One region of the Agrobacterium sp. GD03872 genome, then DNA from elsewhere that is predicted to be linked to it. Evidence: riboswitches for the same ligand, from Rfam matches in the RefSeq annotation. Region 1 holds a riboswitch; each other region holds the start of a gene.
The links. A riboswitch is a leader RNA that binds a small molecule or an ion and turns the genes downstream of it on or off. The one in region 1 is predicted to bind cobalamin.
Positions count from the first base shown of each region.

Region 1 (4,092 bases):
CGTAAACCCGGCATTCAGGGCAGCCTGTTCCGGGCGCTGGATCGCCCGGCCATGGAAAAGTTCGCCCGGGAGAAACTGTCGGAACTTGGCCTGATGACGATCCAGAACATCAATCAGGCAGTGGAAACCCTCTCCGGCGGCCAGCGTCAGGGTGTGGCCGTGGCGCGTGCGGCGGCCTTCGGCTCCAAGGTCGTCATCCTCGACGAACCGACGGCAGCACTCGGCGTGAAGGAAAGCCGACGTGTTCTGGAGCTTATTCTGGACGTGCGCTCGCGCGGCCTGCCGATCGTTCTCATCTCGCACAACATGCCGCATGTTTTCGAGGTCGCGGATCGCATCCATATCCACCGGCTTGGCAAGCGCCTGTGCGTTATCAATCCGAAGGACTATTCCATGTCGGATGCCGTCGCCTTCATGACCGGCGCCAAGGAAGCGCCGAAGGAAACGCTTGCCGCATGACGCTTAAACTCGAGACGATCGTCGAAGACGTTCTTCGGCGGGCAGAGCGCAAATCCCGTTTCATCATTGCCATTGCCGGTCCCCCTGGGGCCGGCAAATCCACGCTGGCGGATGCGCTTTGCGACGCCTTGCGCCTGCGCGGCGAAACGGCCGCTGTTCTACCGATGGACGGTTTCCATATGGATAACGGCATTCTTGCGGAACGCGGACTGCTGCCGCGAAAGGGTGCGCCGGAAACATTCGACGTGCGCGGGTTCCTCGATATTGTCTCCGCCGTCCGCAAGGGCGGGCAGGAAGTTCTGGTACCGGTCTTCGACCGCTCCCGCGAAATCGCCATTGCCTCCGCCCGCGCCATCGCCCCGGAAACACGCTTCGTCCTTGCTGAAGGCAATTACCTTCTGCTGAATGAAGCGCCCTGGACGACGCTTTCCGAAAGCTTCGACCTCACCATCTTTGTCGGTCCATCCGTCGACGTGCTGGAAAAGAGGCTGCGGGACAGATGGCAGGGTTACGGTCTCGATGCGGCCGCGATCCACGCCAAACTTTTCGAAAACGATCTTCCCAACGGAAAAAGGGTGATCGAAAACGCCCGCCCCGCCGATATCCGTATCGATATCTGGGAATAGATTAACGCTTTCCCGCGCTGGAGGGGCAAGGCGCACTTGCCGTTAAGCCTTTGTTGACCATGTGTTGAATCTTTTTGATCCACAGGGCGCGGCTTTCCCATGTCTATCCGTTGACGCGAAAATTTCCTCATATACTATATGTGGTGTTCGAGGTTCTTCCGATTCGCAAGGGTCGGGAGCTAAGACGGGAATTCGGTGCGTAACGCCTTCATGGCGGAGCAAGGCCGAAACTGCCCCCGCAACTGTAAGCGGCGAGCATCGTTCCGATTTGGGTCACTGGGGCTGAGAGCTTCGGGAAGGCCGGGATAGATGTTGTGACCCGCAAGTCAGGAGACCTGCCTTGAGCGCAAACGTCCACGGGCGGGGTGTCCGGAGGAAGGTGTATGGCGCAAATGATTTGCGTTCGCCCTTTTCTGCCCCCTCCAGAACAAGCTTCGGGGTGAAGTCATGCCAGTGCATTTGTTTGAGTTGCTGCGCTCGTCGGCGTAGAGAGTGATTTTACGCGGCTAAAAGCCGCGCACGCCCACCCTAATGACAGAACCATCGCCGTCCGATTGCGATTGCAATCGGCAATGTTGAGCCGTGTCCGAAACCGGCTTCGAGAGAGGAAATTATGACCGTCACCGTTTACAGCAAGCCCGCCTGCGTCCAATGCACCGCCACCTATCGTGCGCTAGACCGCATCGGCGTCCCCTATGAGATCGTCGATATCTCCGAAGATACTGAAGCGCTCGATCATGTCCGTGGCCTCGGTTACATGCAGGTTCCCGTCGTCGTTGCCGGCGAGCGCCATTGGGCGGGTTTCCGGCCGGATATGATCGGCTCGATCAGCTGAGGCGGCGGGGCGATGGGCCTGATCGTCTATTATTCCAGCCGCTCCGAAAACACCCATCGTTTCCTTCTGAAACTGGGACGGCGTCTGTTTCGTCTGCCGCTTGGCGTTGAGGAAGATGTTCCCCATGTGTCCGAGCCCTATGTGCTCGTCACCCCCACCTATGGGGGCGGCGGCACCAAAGGGGCCGTGCCAAAGCCGGTCATCCGGTTCTTGAACGAGCCCTCCAACCGAAATCTCATTCGCGGCGTCATCGCGGCGGGAAACACGAATTTTGGCGCAGCTTTCGCATCCGCCGGAGATATCGTCTCGCGCAAATGTGCGGTGCCGTTTCTCTATCGCTTCGAGCTTCTCGGCACGGAGGAAGATGTCGCCAATGTCAAACATGGATTGGAACGATTTTGGACACGCTGACCTCAGGCGCGCTGCGCAAGGACGCCAAACAGCCGGCAGCCGCAACCCAGAAGCCGCTCGATGCGGCTCTGGACTACCACGCGCTGAACGCGATGCTGAACCTTTACGACGAGAACGGAAAGATCCAGCTCGACAAGGATCGGCTGGCCGCCCGGCAATATTTCCTCCAGCACGTCAACCAGAACACCGTCTTTTTTCATAACCTCAGGGAAAAGCTCGATTATCTGGTGACGGAGGGATATTACGAACAGGAGGTACTGGATCAGTATTCCTTCAACTTCGTCCGCGATCTCTATGACGAAGCCTATGCCCGGAAGTTCCGCTTCCCGACCTTTCTCGGCGCTTTCAAATATTACACCTCCTACACGCTGAAGACCTTCGACGGAAAACGTTATCTGGAGCGTTACGAGGATCGCGTCTGCATGGTGGCACTGGCCCTTGCGCGTGGCGATGAGCAGCTTGCCAGCAATCTGGTCGATGAGATCATTTCAGGCCGCTTCCAGCCGGCAACGCCGACATTCCTCAACGCCGGCAAAAAGAGCCGTGGTGAACTGGTCTCGTGTTTTCTGCTGCGTGTGGAAGACAATATGGAAAGCATCGGCCGCTCCATCAATTCGGCCCTGCAGCTTTCCAAGCGCGGCGGCGGCGTGGCGCTGTCCTTGACCAATATCCGCGAATTTGGAGCGCCGATCAAACAGATCGAAAACCAGTCGTCCGGCGTCATCCCTGTCATGAAGCTGCTGGAAGACAGTTTTTCCTATGCCAACCAGCTTGGCGCGCGACAGGGTGCCGGCGCGGTCTATCTGCACGCTCACCACCCCGATATCATGCGCTTCCTCGATACCAAGCGCGAAAATGCCGACGAGAAAATCCGCATCAAGACCCTGTCGCTCGGCGTGGTGATCCCCGACATCACCTTCGAACTCGCCCGCAACAATGAGGATATGTATCTGTTCTCGCCCTATGATGTGGAGCGGGTCTATGGCGTGCCGTTGACCGAGATTTCGGTCAGTGAAAAATATCATGAAATGGTCGCCGATAGCCGCATCCGCAAGAAGAAGATCAAGGCGCGCGAATTCTTCCAGGTGATCGCCGAAATCCAGTTCGAGAGCGGTTACCCCTACATCATGTTCGAGGACACGGTGAACCGCGCCAATCCGGTCGCCGGCCGCATCAGCATGAGCAATCTCTGCTCGGAAATCCTGCAGGTCAGCGAAGCGAGCGAGTTCAACGCCGATCTGTCCTATAGCCATATGGGCAAGGATATTTCCTGCAATCTCGGATCACTCAATATTGCGTCGGCGATGGATTCGGCCGATTTCGGCAAGACCATCGAGACCTCCATCCGGGCGCTGACGGCTGTTTCGGATATGAGCCACATCTCTTCCGTTCCCTCGGTGGAAAAGGGCAATGATGCCAGCCACGCCATCGGACTCGGTCAGATGAACCTGCACGGTTATCTGGCGCGGGAGCGCATCTTCTACGGCTCGGAAGAAGGCATCGATTTCACCAATATCTATTTCTACACGGTGACCTATCACGCCATCCGCGCCAGCAACCGGCTGGCCGTGGAAAGGGGTCAGAGCTTCAGGGGCTTTGAGAACTCCAAATATGCCTCGGGCGACTATTTCGACAAATATACCGACCGGGAATGGTTGCCCGCGACGGAAAAGGTCCGTGCGCTCTTCGAAAAAGCCGGTATTGCCATTCCAACGCAGGAAGACTGGACGGCGTTGAAGCAGGACGTGATGGCATCGGGTC
Region 1 is NZ_JAOCCY010000002.1:14,405-18,496, forward strand. It holds gene N5D22_RS03995 (ATP-binding cassette domain-containing protein) at 1-459, shown strand, start outside; gene N5D22_RS04000 (nucleoside triphosphate hydrolase) at 456-1,085, shown strand; cobalamin riboswitch at 1,219-1,443, shown strand; gene nrdH (glutaredoxin-like protein NrdH) at 1,699-1,920, shown strand; gene nrdI (class Ib ribonucleoside-diphosphate reductase assembly flavoprotein NrdI) at 1,933-2,331, shown strand; gene nrdE (class 1b ribonucleoside-diphosphate reductase subunit alpha) at 2,319-4,092, shown strand, end outside.

Region 2 (4,092 bases), on a different contig from region 1:
ACGGCGAGATCGGCGATGGTGGATTTCGAGCCGCACAGCAGCACCAGCCGGCAATTGGCGGGAATGGTTTCGCCCGGCCGCACGCGGATCAGCTCCACATCCGGCTCGATGTCCAGCGGATCGAGGTCGTCGAAATTGGAAATATGCGGCAGGATCGGCACGGCGATCCGGATCTTTGCGTCGGGCTTCTGCCGGGCGGGGCCGGCAAGGCCAAGCGCATCCTCCGCCGGCAGTTTCGCGGCATCGGAAAAATGCGGCAGAAGCCCGATGGGGGACCAGCCTGTCTTTTCCGCAATCATCCGCATGCCGTCCGAAAACAGGGCCGGATCGCCGCGAAATCGGTTGACGATAAAACCTTCTATCATCGTTGCATCTTCCTGTTCGAGCACGGCCTTGGTGCCGACAAGACTGGCGATGACGCCGCCCCGGTCTATATCGCCGATCAGGATGACGGGCGCATCGGCGGCGCGGGCGAAACCCATATTGGCGATGTCATTGGCGCGAAGATTGATTTCGGATGCGCTACCCGCCCCTTCCACCAGCACGAGATCGGCCTGCTGTTTCAGGCGTTCGAAGCTTTCAATCACCCGTGGCATCAGCCCGGCCTTCATGTGCTGATAATCGGCTGCCTTGGCGTTTCCGACAACCTTACCCTGTACTACCACCTGCGCGCCGGTTTCGCTCTGCGGTTTCAGGAGCACCGGGTTCATGTGGACGGAAAGCGGTACGCCGGCCGCCCGCGCCTGCAGCGCCTGCGCGCGCCCGATCTCGCCGCCGTCGGCGGTAACCGCCGCATTGTTGGACATGTTCTGCGGCTTAAACGGCATGACGGACAGGCCGCGCCGGGTGAATGCACGGGCAAGGCCGGCCACCATCAGCGATTTGCCGACATCCGAGCCGGTTCCCTGAAACATCAGCACCCGCGCAGTCATGTCAGAATTCTATCCCCGCCTGCGCCTTCACGCCCGCCTTGAAGTGATGTTTCACCAGCGTCATTTCTGTCACCATATCGGCGGCGTCGATCAGCGGTTGCTTGGCGTTGCGGCCGGTAACGATGACATGCAGATCGGGCCTGCGGCTGGAAAGCGTTTCGACGACCTCTTCCAGCGGCAGGTAATCGTAACGCAGCGCGATGTTCAGCTCATCGAAGACCAGCAGGCCGATCGTTTCGTCCGCCATCAGCGCCTTGGCTTCTTCCCAGGCTTTTGCGGCTGCAGCCACATCGCGTTTCAGATCCTGCGTGTCCCACGTGAAACCCTCGCCCATGGTGCGCCATACGACCTTGTCGCCAAACAGGGTCAGCGCCTGCTGTTCACCCGTCGACCATGCACCCTTGATGAATTGCACAATACCCACCCGACGCCCGGTGCCGAGCATGCGCAAGGCAAGGCCAAAAGCAGCTGTGGATTTGCCTTTACCGGGGCCGGTATTGATCATCAGCAGGCCTTTTTCGACGGTCTTTGCCGCGACTTCGGCGTCCTGCACCGTTTTGCGGTTGACCATTTTCCGCCGGTGGCGTTCGGCTTCGCTGTCGCTGATGTCACGTGTCATCGCGTTTTCCTTCTCATCCAGCGTTGCGGGAATACGTGCCCCGCCATTCGGAGCGGCGACTATACCCAATTTGCCGCACCCGGCAATGCGCCAGCCACGGGGCCGCGGCATTGACCCCCGCGCCCGTTCAGCCTAAGGGTAACGGACTGACGGTCTTTTCCCGGCAACGGGAAAAGCTAAGAGGGAACACGGTCAACCCCGATTGCCGGGCCATTCCGTGGCTGCCCCCGCAACTGTAAGCGGTAAGCCCGCACCGTAAAGCCACTGGACCTCTCTCATGGTTCGGGAAGGCGGTGCCCGGGTGTTGATCGAGCCGCAAGCCAGGAGACCTGCCGTTTCAGGAAAAAACGTCTGCCGGGCGGGGTGCTCCGGTCAGTCGGTCCGATCGAACAGCCGGCTTGCGCCTGTCCGCGTGCCGTTTTCGATATCCGCACCCCTGAAGATTTTTGAAGGCGCGGGAACGGGACGTTTGGATATTTCAGCAACATCTCCATGTGCAGGCGGAAACACGCAGGACGAAACGGCGCCCGGCGTGGTCGTCTTCGTTTGCCGAAGCTGTCGCGATGAAGCCGATCCGAATGCCGAACCGCGTCCCGGTTCGCGCCTTGCCGACGCCGTTATCGCAAAGGCGGAGGAGGCGGGCATTGCCGTCCGTTCCGTCAATTGCCTTGCCAATTGCAAGCGCGGCCTCAGCGCCGCACTGCGCAGCGCCAATGGCTGGTCCTACGTCTTCGGCGGGCTGACGTCCGGCGATGCGGAAGATTTGCTGACCGGCGCGCGGCTGCTGGCTGCCGCCCCCGATGGCCTGATGCCCTGGCGCGGCCGCCCCGAACCATTAAAGCGCGGCATGGTGGCGCGCATTCCCCCATTCGATTTTACCGAGGAGAGATCATGAGCACCCTTCTGGACCGCGTTCCCTGCACCATCGTCACCGGCTTTCTGGGGGCTGGCAAAACCACGCTGCTGCGCGGACTTCTCGAAAAGCTTGACGGCAAGCGGCTCGCCATCATCGTCAATGAATTCGGCGATATCGGCATCGACGGCGAAATCCTGAAAGGCTGCGGTATTGAAAGCTGCCCGGAAGAGAACATCGTCGAACTGGCCAATGGCTGCATCTGCTGCACGGTGGCGGATGATTTCCAGCCCGCCATCGAGCAGATTCTGAGCCGCCAGCCCAAGGTGGAGCACATCCTCATCGAGACCTCGGGGCTTACCCTGCCAAAGCCGCTGGTGCAGGCCTTCCAGTGGCCGGCGATCAAGAGCCGTGTCACGGTAGACGCTGTTGTGGCCGTGGTGGATGGTGCGGCCCTTGCCGAGGGACAGGTTGCCCACGACATGGAAGCGCTCGCCGCCCAGCGCGCCAATGACGAGGCGCTCGATCACGATGACCCGGTCGAAGAGGTTTTCGAAGACCAGGTCGCCTGCGCCGATCTCATCGTGCTGACCAAGGCCGATCTTCTTGACGATACCGGTCTCGACAGGGCGAAGGCGCATATTCTCGAACATCTGCCGAAAGCGGCGAAGATCGTCGTGGCTTCGAACGGCGCCATCGATCCGGCTGTGCTGATCGGTCTCGGTCTTGCGGTGGAAGAGGATATCGAAAACCGCCGCACCCACCATGATGGCGAGCTTGACCACGAGCACGATGATTTTGACAGCTTCGTCATCGATCTGCCGGCGGTGAGCGATCCGGAAGCGCTGGCGGCGCGTATCGCCGAGACGGCGGCTGCGGAAAACGTGCTGCGCATAAAAGGCTTTATCGAGGTCTCCGCCAAGCCGATGCGCCTGCAGGTGCAGGCTGTCGGCAGCCGCGTCAATCATTATTATGACCGTCCCTGGGCGGTGGGCGAGGAACGCCGCAGCCGCCTCGTCGTCATCGGCGAAAAGGGTATCAACCGCGAAAAAATCGAGCAGATGCTGGCTGCCTGACCCATGCATATTCTCGCCACCACATCCTCGTCTCTTGACGATCTGATCGAGCCGGTTGATCTCAACCAGCCCAGGTCGGATGTGGTGATCCTGTCTTTCTCGGCAAGCGATCTTGCCGGGCTGGAACAGGCCTGGCAGCGTGCTGACAGCGCTGTTCCAGCCCTGTCCGTCGCCAATCTTTCCGAGCTTCGGCACCCCATGTCTGTCGACCTCTGGATTGAAAAGACGGCGGGACATGCTCGCGTCATTCTTATCCGGATTCTCGGCGGCGCGGAGCGCTGGCGTTATGGCGTCGACCAGCTTGCCATTGTGGCGCGCAGGCGCGGCATAAAGCTCCTGCTCCTGCCGGGAGAGTGCAGCGAAAGGGACGAAAAGCTCGAAGCGGCTTCGACCGTGGACAGGCAGATGCTGGCCTCCGTTCTCTCCTTCTTCCGGGAGGGCGGACAGGAGAATATGGGCCGTCTTGCCGCCGGCCTCACCGTTCTCGCGAGCGACGGGGAGTGGCCGGATATGGAGGCCGCGCCATTGCCGAAAACCGGTTTCTATCGGCCGGATCGAGGTGTGGTCGGGCAGGCTGAAGCCTGTGCCGGTTTTCCTGCCGATGCGGCCATT
Region 2 is NZ_JAOCCY010000005.1:289,828-293,919, reverse strand. It holds gene N5D22_RS15210 (cobyric acid synthase) at 1-932, opposite strand, end outside; gene cobO (cob(I)yrinic acid a,c-diamide adenosyltransferase) at 934-1,551, opposite strand; cobalamin riboswitch at 1,685-1,903, shown strand; gene N5D22_RS15200 (DUF1636 family protein) at 2,021-2,446, shown strand; gene cobW (cobalamin biosynthesis protein CobW) at 2,443-3,480, shown strand; gene cobN (cobaltochelatase subunit CobN) at 3,484-4,092, shown strand, end outside.
Region 2: another riboswitch for cobalamin. It lies ahead of N5D22_RS15200 (DUF1636 family protein); the one in region 1 lies ahead of nrdH (glutaredoxin-like protein NrdH).

Region 3 (4,092 bases), on a different contig from region 1:
GCGAGAGAATATCCGCGACGATCATGAAAACCGCGCCGGTTAGCGCCGTTACCGGCAGCAAGATGCCGTGGCGAACGCCGACGAAGATACGCGCGGCATGCGGAATGACGAGGCCCACGAAGCCAATGGAGCCGACCAGCGACACCATTGCAGCCGTCATGATCGCCGAAACGGAGATCAGCGCGGCATAGACCCAGCGTACCGGAATGCCGAGCGAGGCAGCGGCCTGACCGCCGAAGGCGAAGGCATCGAGCGCCCGGGCATACCAGAGGCATACGGCAAGTCCTGCGAGGCTGACCGGCAGCGCCAGCCAGACATCCGGCCAGCGCACGCCCGAGAGGTTGCCCAGCAGCCAGAACATGATGCCGCGCGCCTGTTCAGCATTGGCGGATTTAGTGACGATGAAAGAGGTCATGGCGTTGAACAGCTGTGAGCCGGCCACCCCCGCCAGAATGATGGCGCTGTTGCCGTGTCCCGCCCGCACGGCCAGAAGACTGACCAGCGAAAACGCAACAAAAGCGCCGATAAGCGCACCGGCGGGCATCGTCAGGAACCCCGCGCCGAAACCCAGAAGCGCAACAGCGACGGCGCCAGTGGAGGCGCCGGCGGAAATGCCGAGAATATAAGGATCGGCGAGCGGATTGCGCAGCAGCGATTGCAGCACCGCGCCAGCGAGCGCCAGCGAAGCACCGCAACAGGCCGCAACGACCGCACGGCTGAGACGGTAACTCCAGACGATACCCTCATCCAGCGGCTCCAGCGGATAACCGGCATGGAAGACACGGTTGGCGATGGTTTTCGCCACGACATCGAAAGGAATGGCGGTCTCGCCGATGGCCGCCCCGGCCATCAGCGCGACGAGCAGCAGGGCGAGCGCGGCAAGAGCCAGCCCCGCCCTGCCGAGATGGACGGAGAGACCGTTCACTTGGCGAGACCGGCAGCCGAAATCGCTTCAGCCAGCGTTTCGATGCCTTCAATGGTGCGGATGGTGGGGTTCATCGCCTGCGCATCCATTTCGAACACACGACCTTCCTTGACGGCAGGCATGATGCTGGCCACGGGATCGGTGGCGAGGAACTTCAGCTTGACGGCGACATCATCCGCGGGGAAACGACGGCGATCCATCTTGCCGGCGACGATGATGGACGGATTGGCCTTGGCGATGGTTTCCCAGCCGACGGTCGGCCATTCTTCATCGCTTTCGATGACATTCTTCAGCCCCAGCGCGGACATGATGTAACCGGGCGCGCCGTTGCGGCCGGCCACATAGGGATCGATATCCAGCTCGGCGCTCGAGAACCAGAAGACGGCCGAAAGCTTGCCGTTGGCGGAGGCGATCTTGGCGCGGGCGGCATCTTCACGCTTCTTCAGGTCGGCAACGACCTCTTCACCGCGATCCTGCACGTTGAAGATTTTGGCGAGATCGCGAATTTCCTGATAGATCAGTTCCATGGTGAAACCGGTGTTGCGCACGCCGTCGCCGCCGCCGGAATTGTCCTTGCCCATGCAATCGGCGGGCGAGGTATAGACGGGAATGCCGAGTTCGGCAAATTGCGCCGGCGTTCCGACAACGCCTTCGGGGCCGATCTGCCACTGGAACTGCGTCGTCACGAGGTCGGGTCTCTTGCCGACGACCGCCTCGAAGCTCGGATCGTTATCGGCCAGTCGCTCGACCCTGGCATTGGCTTCCTCGTAACCCTTCAGAACCGGGCCGATCCACAGCGCGGTGCCGACCACCTTGTCGGCGAGGCCGAGCAGGTAAAGAACCTCGGTCGTGCTCTGGCCGACGGACACGGTGCGGGCGGGTGCCTGCTTGAAGGTGATCTCCTGACCGCAGCTGTTGATCGTCAGGGGATAGGTGGTTTCGGCAGCGTAAGCGTTGGCAACAGGCAAAACCGCAAGCGCGGCGGCCAGAAAACCGGCATGGGCCGGCAGGCGTCTAGAATGAAACATGTGTTCTCCAGTCGAAAGTAAAACTTATTCCAGAGCAGCAGGCGTCAGAACGCGCAGCAACAGCGGGACGTCTTGTACGGAGAACGGGCATAGGACGCAAACGAAATGTTATGAAATAACATTACAATCTCCTCCTCCGGGCTTCCCCGCCCGTAACGATGGTTTATATTTTGACGGCAGGTCTCCTGGCTCACGGATTTACGTCACTCATCTGCCTTCCCGCATTCCGGAGAATACAGTGGCACGACGCCTTGAGCGTCACGGGGATGAACGACAATCCGCTTACAGTTGCGGGGGCAGCCACGGCATTGGGCGAAAAAGATCGCCCGCACCATGTTCCCTATTAATCCCTTCGCCTTTCGGCTGCAGGAACCGTCGCTTTCTCACATAAGGGGCAAGAGGCGGGGCGTCAATTGCGATAGTGCCGCACCTCAGCACAAAGACGGGCCTGCCAGGGCGAAAATCTTTGCGGAACCGGAGCCTGCCGGTTGCGGCGCGCCTTTCGACATGGTGGTGAGCGTTTCGATCACCACCAGCCCGGATTGCGCCAGGAACTCGGTCAGAAGACCGCTATCCCGCACGGCATCGAGACGGACAAGCTGATCGCCGAGATCGGAAAAATGCCGCCTCACCAGCGCAATCGCATCCACCTCGTCACCGGCAACGACCGGGCCGACAATATGGCCCCGCCCCGCAGCACGCCGCAATGCAAAGGCGGCAAGACGATCGGCCTCGAACAGGCCGTAACCCGTATTTTCCCGGAGAAGGCGTTGCAGGACGCCCCGGCGGGAAGCACCGAAAGCCGCCCGATCCAGATCCGCCACAGCGGACAAATGATCCTCGGACAGCGGCTCGATTCTCTGTTTTCTTCCAAGCGTCGGCATCTCGGCAGGGCAGCGCGCCTTGCCGCGCAGGAGATGTACTTTCTCCGTATCTCCGGAAAAACCCAGCCGTGCGAAAAGCCGTCGCGAGGCTTCCGTGGCGTTCAACCGCAGGGCGGCGTCAGGGTAACCCGCAATGAGTTGGCCCACCAGCCATGGCGCAACGCCCTGCCCCTGCAAACGCGGGGAAACGATGACCATGCCGACCGTCGCGAAACCCTCATCATAAGGAAACAGCATTGCCGTTGCGACAAGGCGATCGATTTCGTCAAGCGCGGCAAGGCCGACGCCGCACTGCCGCAGGAAACACCATTCATTCGCGTGATATCGCCATCCGACAGCCATGGACAAAGCATGCAGATGATCGGCCTCTACATCGGCGATATCCACTGTCCGCAACTCGAAACTATCGACTTTGAGCAGCTCCATGACAAACGGCTCTCATTCCCTCCGGCGCGGAACATTGATCCCGGCAGCCCAGCTCACGACATCCGAAGATAACCAGCCTTGCCGGCAGGAATTTTCCGAAAGCGCTGGAAGGACACAACAATCTACTGAAATCACCCGTATTTCAGCAGATAAACGCCGCAGGCCGCTCTAAGCTTTTCGGCGTTGAAGCGACGGAGACAGCCATGAACGCAATCGACATTCTGGAGCGTCTTGTCGGCTTCGCGTCGGTGGTCGGAACCGCCAATGGCGACATCGCCGGATGGATCGCCGATTACCTGGAAAGCCACGGAGCGAAAGTATCGCTGCTTGCCGGCCCGGAGGGCGACCGCGCCAATCTCTTCGCCAGCTTCGGCCCGACAGATGCCAGCGGATACGTCCTGTCCGGTCATATGGATGTGGTGCCTGCCGGTGAGCCGGAATGGTCCTCCGATCCCTTCGCGCTGCGAACCGAAGGCGAGCGCCTCTACGGACGCGGAACCACCGACATGAAAGGGTTTCTGGCCTCGATTCTCGCCGCAGCACCGGCATTTTCACGCATGGCGCTGAAGCGGCCCGTTCACATCGCTTTTTCCTATGACGAGGAGGCGGGCTGCCGCGGCGTTCCGCATCTCATCGCCCGATTACCGGAACTATGCGCAAAACCGGCGGGTGCGATCATTGGCGAACCGAGCAATCTGCGCGCCGTGCGCGCCCACAAGGGCAAGGCCGCCGCGCGCATCACCATTCGCGGCCGCTCCGGCCATTCCTCGCGGCCGGATCAGGGCGTGAACGCCATTCATCTGATGACCGGCATCATGGCAAAGGCGGT
Region 3 is NZ_JAOCCY010000001.1:751,666-755,757, reverse strand. It holds gene N5D22_RS03665 (iron ABC transporter permease) at 1-925, opposite strand, end outside; gene N5D22_RS03660 (ABC transporter substrate-binding protein) at 922-1,953, opposite strand; cobalamin riboswitch at 2,111-2,345, opposite strand; gene N5D22_RS03655 (GNAT family N-acetyltransferase) at 2,385-3,263, opposite strand; gene argE (acetylornithine deacetylase) at 3,467-4,092, shown strand, end outside.
Region 3: another riboswitch for cobalamin. It lies ahead of N5D22_RS03660 (ABC transporter substrate-binding protein); the one in region 1 lies ahead of nrdH (glutaredoxin-like protein NrdH).

Region 4 (4,092 bases), on a different contig from region 1:
CTACCTCTAAGGGCGGCTCGACAGATCATATTGTCAACAAGCCGCCGTCAGGCGGCTTTGTTGTTTCTCAAGCGTCCTGACGGCACCGATAAGACCAAAGGACCGAAAAAAATGACCGAAGACAGCTCCCTTACACTGGAACGACCGCCCGTCGTCATCATTCGCGGCGCCCGCAAGACGGATTTGCCCGAGCTCAACGAGATGATCACGCTGCTTGCCTCCTACCACGGCGATGCGGCGGCAATCACGCCGGCGAAACTGGAACGCGACCTGTTCGGCCCGCTGCCCTGGGTGCACGGCCTCGTGGCCGAAGCCGATGGCGCACTGATCGGCTACGCCCTGCTTCTGCCGCTCTACAGGGCGCAGGAAGGCCAGCGCGGGCTTGAGCTGCATCATCTCTTCGTGCGCGACGGACACCGTGGCCATGGCACCGGACAGCATCTGGTTTCCCGCGCCCGCGATATCGCCAAGCGGCTCGGCTGCGACTATCTTTCCGTCAGCGCCACAACAGGTAATGTCGCGGCACATCGTTTCTACGAAAACATGGATTTCGCGCCCCGGCCGGTCACCGGCATGCGCTACATGCAGTCCATCGCCTGATTAAAAACCACGGAGACGGCCATGACACGGATCGCCATTGCGCTGGCGCAGGATTTTGCGGACTGGGAACCGGCCCTGCTTGCGGCGGCGGCGCGCAGCTATCTCGGCGTCGAGATCGTCTACGCCACTCCCGATGGTGCGCCGGTGATCTCGATGGGCGGGCTGAAGGTGACGCCTGACACGTCCTATGGCGCGCTCGATCCCGAGAATGTCGACGCTCTCATCATTCCCGGCGGTCTCAGCTGGGAAAAGGGAACCGCTGTCGATCTTGGCGGGCTGGTGCACCGGTTTCGCGACAGGGACCGGCTGGTGGCCGGCATCTGCGCGGCGGCAAGCGCGCTCGGCGGCACGGGCGTCCTGAACGGCGTCGCCCATACCGGCAATTCGCTGGCATCGCACAAGGCCTATCCTGCCTATGGCGGCGAGGCGCTTTATCGCGACCAGCCGAAAGCGGTCAGCGATGGCGGCATCGTCACCGCCGCCGGCAGCGCGCCGGTCAGTTTCGCTGTGGAAATCCTGAAACACCTCGGCCTCTTTGGTCCGGAAGCCGAGGCGGAACTCCAGGTTTTTGCGGCGGAGCATCGGTGAGGCATAGCCGTCTCGGTTGTTTGCGCTCCCTCTACTCCCCGTCATTCCGGCCTTGAGCCGGAATCCAGCCGACGCGCGTCTGCGCGGCGAAAAGAGTCCTTTCAGCCCAAGGACTTGGGCTGGCTGGATCCCGGCTCAGGGCCGGGATGACGGACGTGAAAACGGCAATGATTATCGCCGATCAAGTACGCGGCAAACACGCGCCGCATGATCGCCGTTCTCCCCGGCAATCGCCCGGCGAATATCGCGGCTGTTCAGATGCAGGCTGCGGCCGGCGGGTAAATTTGCACGTTTGATCTTGCTGAGCGCCGCAGCGATAAAAGCGGCTTCGTGTTCATGAAAACAGGCGAGAGCCACCTCGCGATCCGGGGTCGCCCCAAGGACCGCCTTGAAGGCAAGACGGTGCACGGCGCAGAAAGCGCCGTGACCAGGTACGGCAAAACGCAGCGCATCGAGTTCCTCACTCCACTCCGCTGCGTCCTGCATAGTCTCAAGCCGACTGGAAGCGCTTCAGGAAAAACGCGCTCAATGTCCCGAGCAGCGCCCAGAAAACGAAGCTCGTGATGGTCGCGGCGACGATGAACTGACGCTCCAGCGGCAGCGGCGCCAGCGCATGTTCGCCTTCCGGCGGCAAGGGTGCGCCGACCACATGCGGTGCAACGATCAACACCAATGCCAATACGATGGCCCAGGGTTCGCGGCGGAACGCGATCAGCGCAATGCCGCCCGCGGTTGCGGCAACCGTCGCAAGCCACCAGATCTGCCGCGCCTCAAGTGCGGCTGCCGGACTGCCCGGCAATTCCGGCGGCAGGCCGATCATCGGGGCCAGCATGACGGCGGCAAAGCCGGCAACGCCCCAGAGAAGGCCTTCGCGCCAGCCGCCACTGGTGCCACGCAGCGAAATGAGGCCGGTCAGCACCAATGCATAACCGATGGCGGTCAGGACATTGGCGGCGACGGTATAGGCGGTACGCTCGAAGCCATCGGCCGGAGCCCAGGCCTCGTCATTGTGCTCATGGGCGGGAACGGCGGCACCGGGGGCCGGCGCATCATGGCTGTGGGGCGCTTCGCCGGCGCTTTCATAGGTTTCCGCCTGCAGGATGAGCGGCGTGGTACTGACAGCCTGCATGGCAGACACGGCCAAACCGCCGAGAATGCCGACGAGAACGGCGGTAAAGACGATATTGCGAAAAGATGACATGCCGTTACCCCTCAATGGCAGGGGAAGGCATTGGCATGCCGCGTGTCGTGCGCGGCATTGTGAACGGCTTCCACGGGCGAAAAGCCGACAAAACCGACAACGAACAGGCCAAGCACGATCGCCGTCAGCGATTGCGCAAAGCTGGCTGTTTTTGTGGAAACGGCCGAATTTGCCGTATTCTGATTGATGGACATGGTGACCCCTCTCCGGCGCGACCCCGCGCCTTTGGACGCGGCCAAACGGCACAAGCCGCAAGACCGCATGCGATACACTTCACCACGGGGATACGAGACTGACACAGGAAGGCATTGATCCCGCCACCTGACATTCCGCTCTTCCGGACACCCCGCCGGCATGGACATTTCCGTGATGGCAGGTCTCCTGGCTTACGGGTCAAAACCTGAAACACCTTCCCGGCATCGCCCTCGCCCGATTGGAAACCTCGGTTTCCGGGAAATGGCTTGCCAGTGGCACTTCGTTTCAGGCTCTCCGCTCACAGTTGCGGGGGCAGCCACGAATGAGGATTTCTCCCTATCGTGTTCCCTTTTCACCTTCCGGAACGACCGGAAGGAACCATCACAGGATTGTTATCCGCCGGGTGGAGGCGGGAGTCAATGGGCGCGCACGCCCCCGCCGCACCCTACCGCGCCGGAATGGCCTTCAGATAGGCGGCAATCGCATCGCGGTCTTCGGCCGTCAGATGCGCCATGTTCTGCTGCACCTTGACCATGGAGCCGCCGACGCTGTCGAATTCCGGGGTGAAGCCGGTTTCCAGATAGCTGGCAATATCGGCCGCCGCCCAGCTGCCTATGCTTTGCGAGGCGGGGGTAATGTCCGGAATACGGCCCTCACCTTCCGGATTGGGACCGCCGGCCAGCCATTTATCCGTCTGGAATCCGCCGAGCGCATTGCGCGGCGTGTGGCATTCGCCGCAATGGCCCGGCCCTTCCACCAGATATTGGCCGCGCAGCAATTCGGCATTGGCATTGGCAAGTTCGACGCGCGGCGGTGCGGAGGGGTCGAAATACAGGAATTTCCAGCCGCCCAGCACCATGCGCAGATTGAAGGGGAAAGGCAGCTGGTGATCCGGCGCATCGTTCTGGCTGGCCGGCAGGGCTTTCAGATAACCGAAGAGATCGTTGATGTCCTTCTGCGTCATACGGGCATAAGAGGCATAGGGAAAGGACGGGTAGAGATGCTCGCCGTTCTTGCCCACGCCGCGCGTCATGGCGTCGCCGAATTCCGCCAGCGTCCAGCCGCCGATGCCATGCTGCGGATCGGAGGAAATATTGGGGACATGGAAGGTGCCGAAGGGGCTTTTCAGCGCCTGCCCGCCCGCAAGCGTCAACAGCGCCTCGCCCGTGGCATCGGGCGCGGCGTGGCAGCTTGCGCAGCCGCCCGCCCAGAACAGCGTTTCGCCATTGGCCAGATCCGGTTCGCCAAGGCTGACCCAGTGGCTCGGCGCCTGGCGTTCCGGCGCGGTAACCCAGGCGAATATGCCATAGCCCGCAATCGCTGCGACGATGGCCCCGCCGACGAGTTTCGTCCAGATGGAGGACATACCCCTCTCCCCATTCTCACCTGACCCCGTCAGATGCCTTTCGAGCGTGAGAAAACGCCGCCGGGAAGCGGCGTTTCCAAAGTGCTGCGATTATTTTTTCAGACGATAGGTCTGGTGGCAGGTGCCACAATCGGCGCCGAGC
Region 4 is NZ_JAOCCY010000023.1:49,130-53,221, reverse strand. It holds gene N5D22_RS25460 (GNAT family N-acetyltransferase) at 112-600, shown strand; gene N5D22_RS25455 (glutamine amidotransferase) at 622-1,188, shown strand; gene N5D22_RS25450 (hypothetical protein) at 1,360-1,674, opposite strand; gene N5D22_RS25445 (CbtA family protein) at 1,679-2,389, opposite strand; gene N5D22_RS25440 (CbtB domain-containing protein) at 2,401-2,583, opposite strand; cobalamin riboswitch at 2,743-2,982, opposite strand; gene N5D22_RS25435 (cytochrome c) at 3,030-3,950, opposite strand; gene N5D22_RS25430 (cytochrome c) at 4,041-4,092, opposite strand, start outside.
Region 4: another riboswitch for cobalamin. It lies ahead of N5D22_RS25440 (CbtB domain-containing protein); the one in region 1 lies ahead of nrdH (glutaredoxin-like protein NrdH).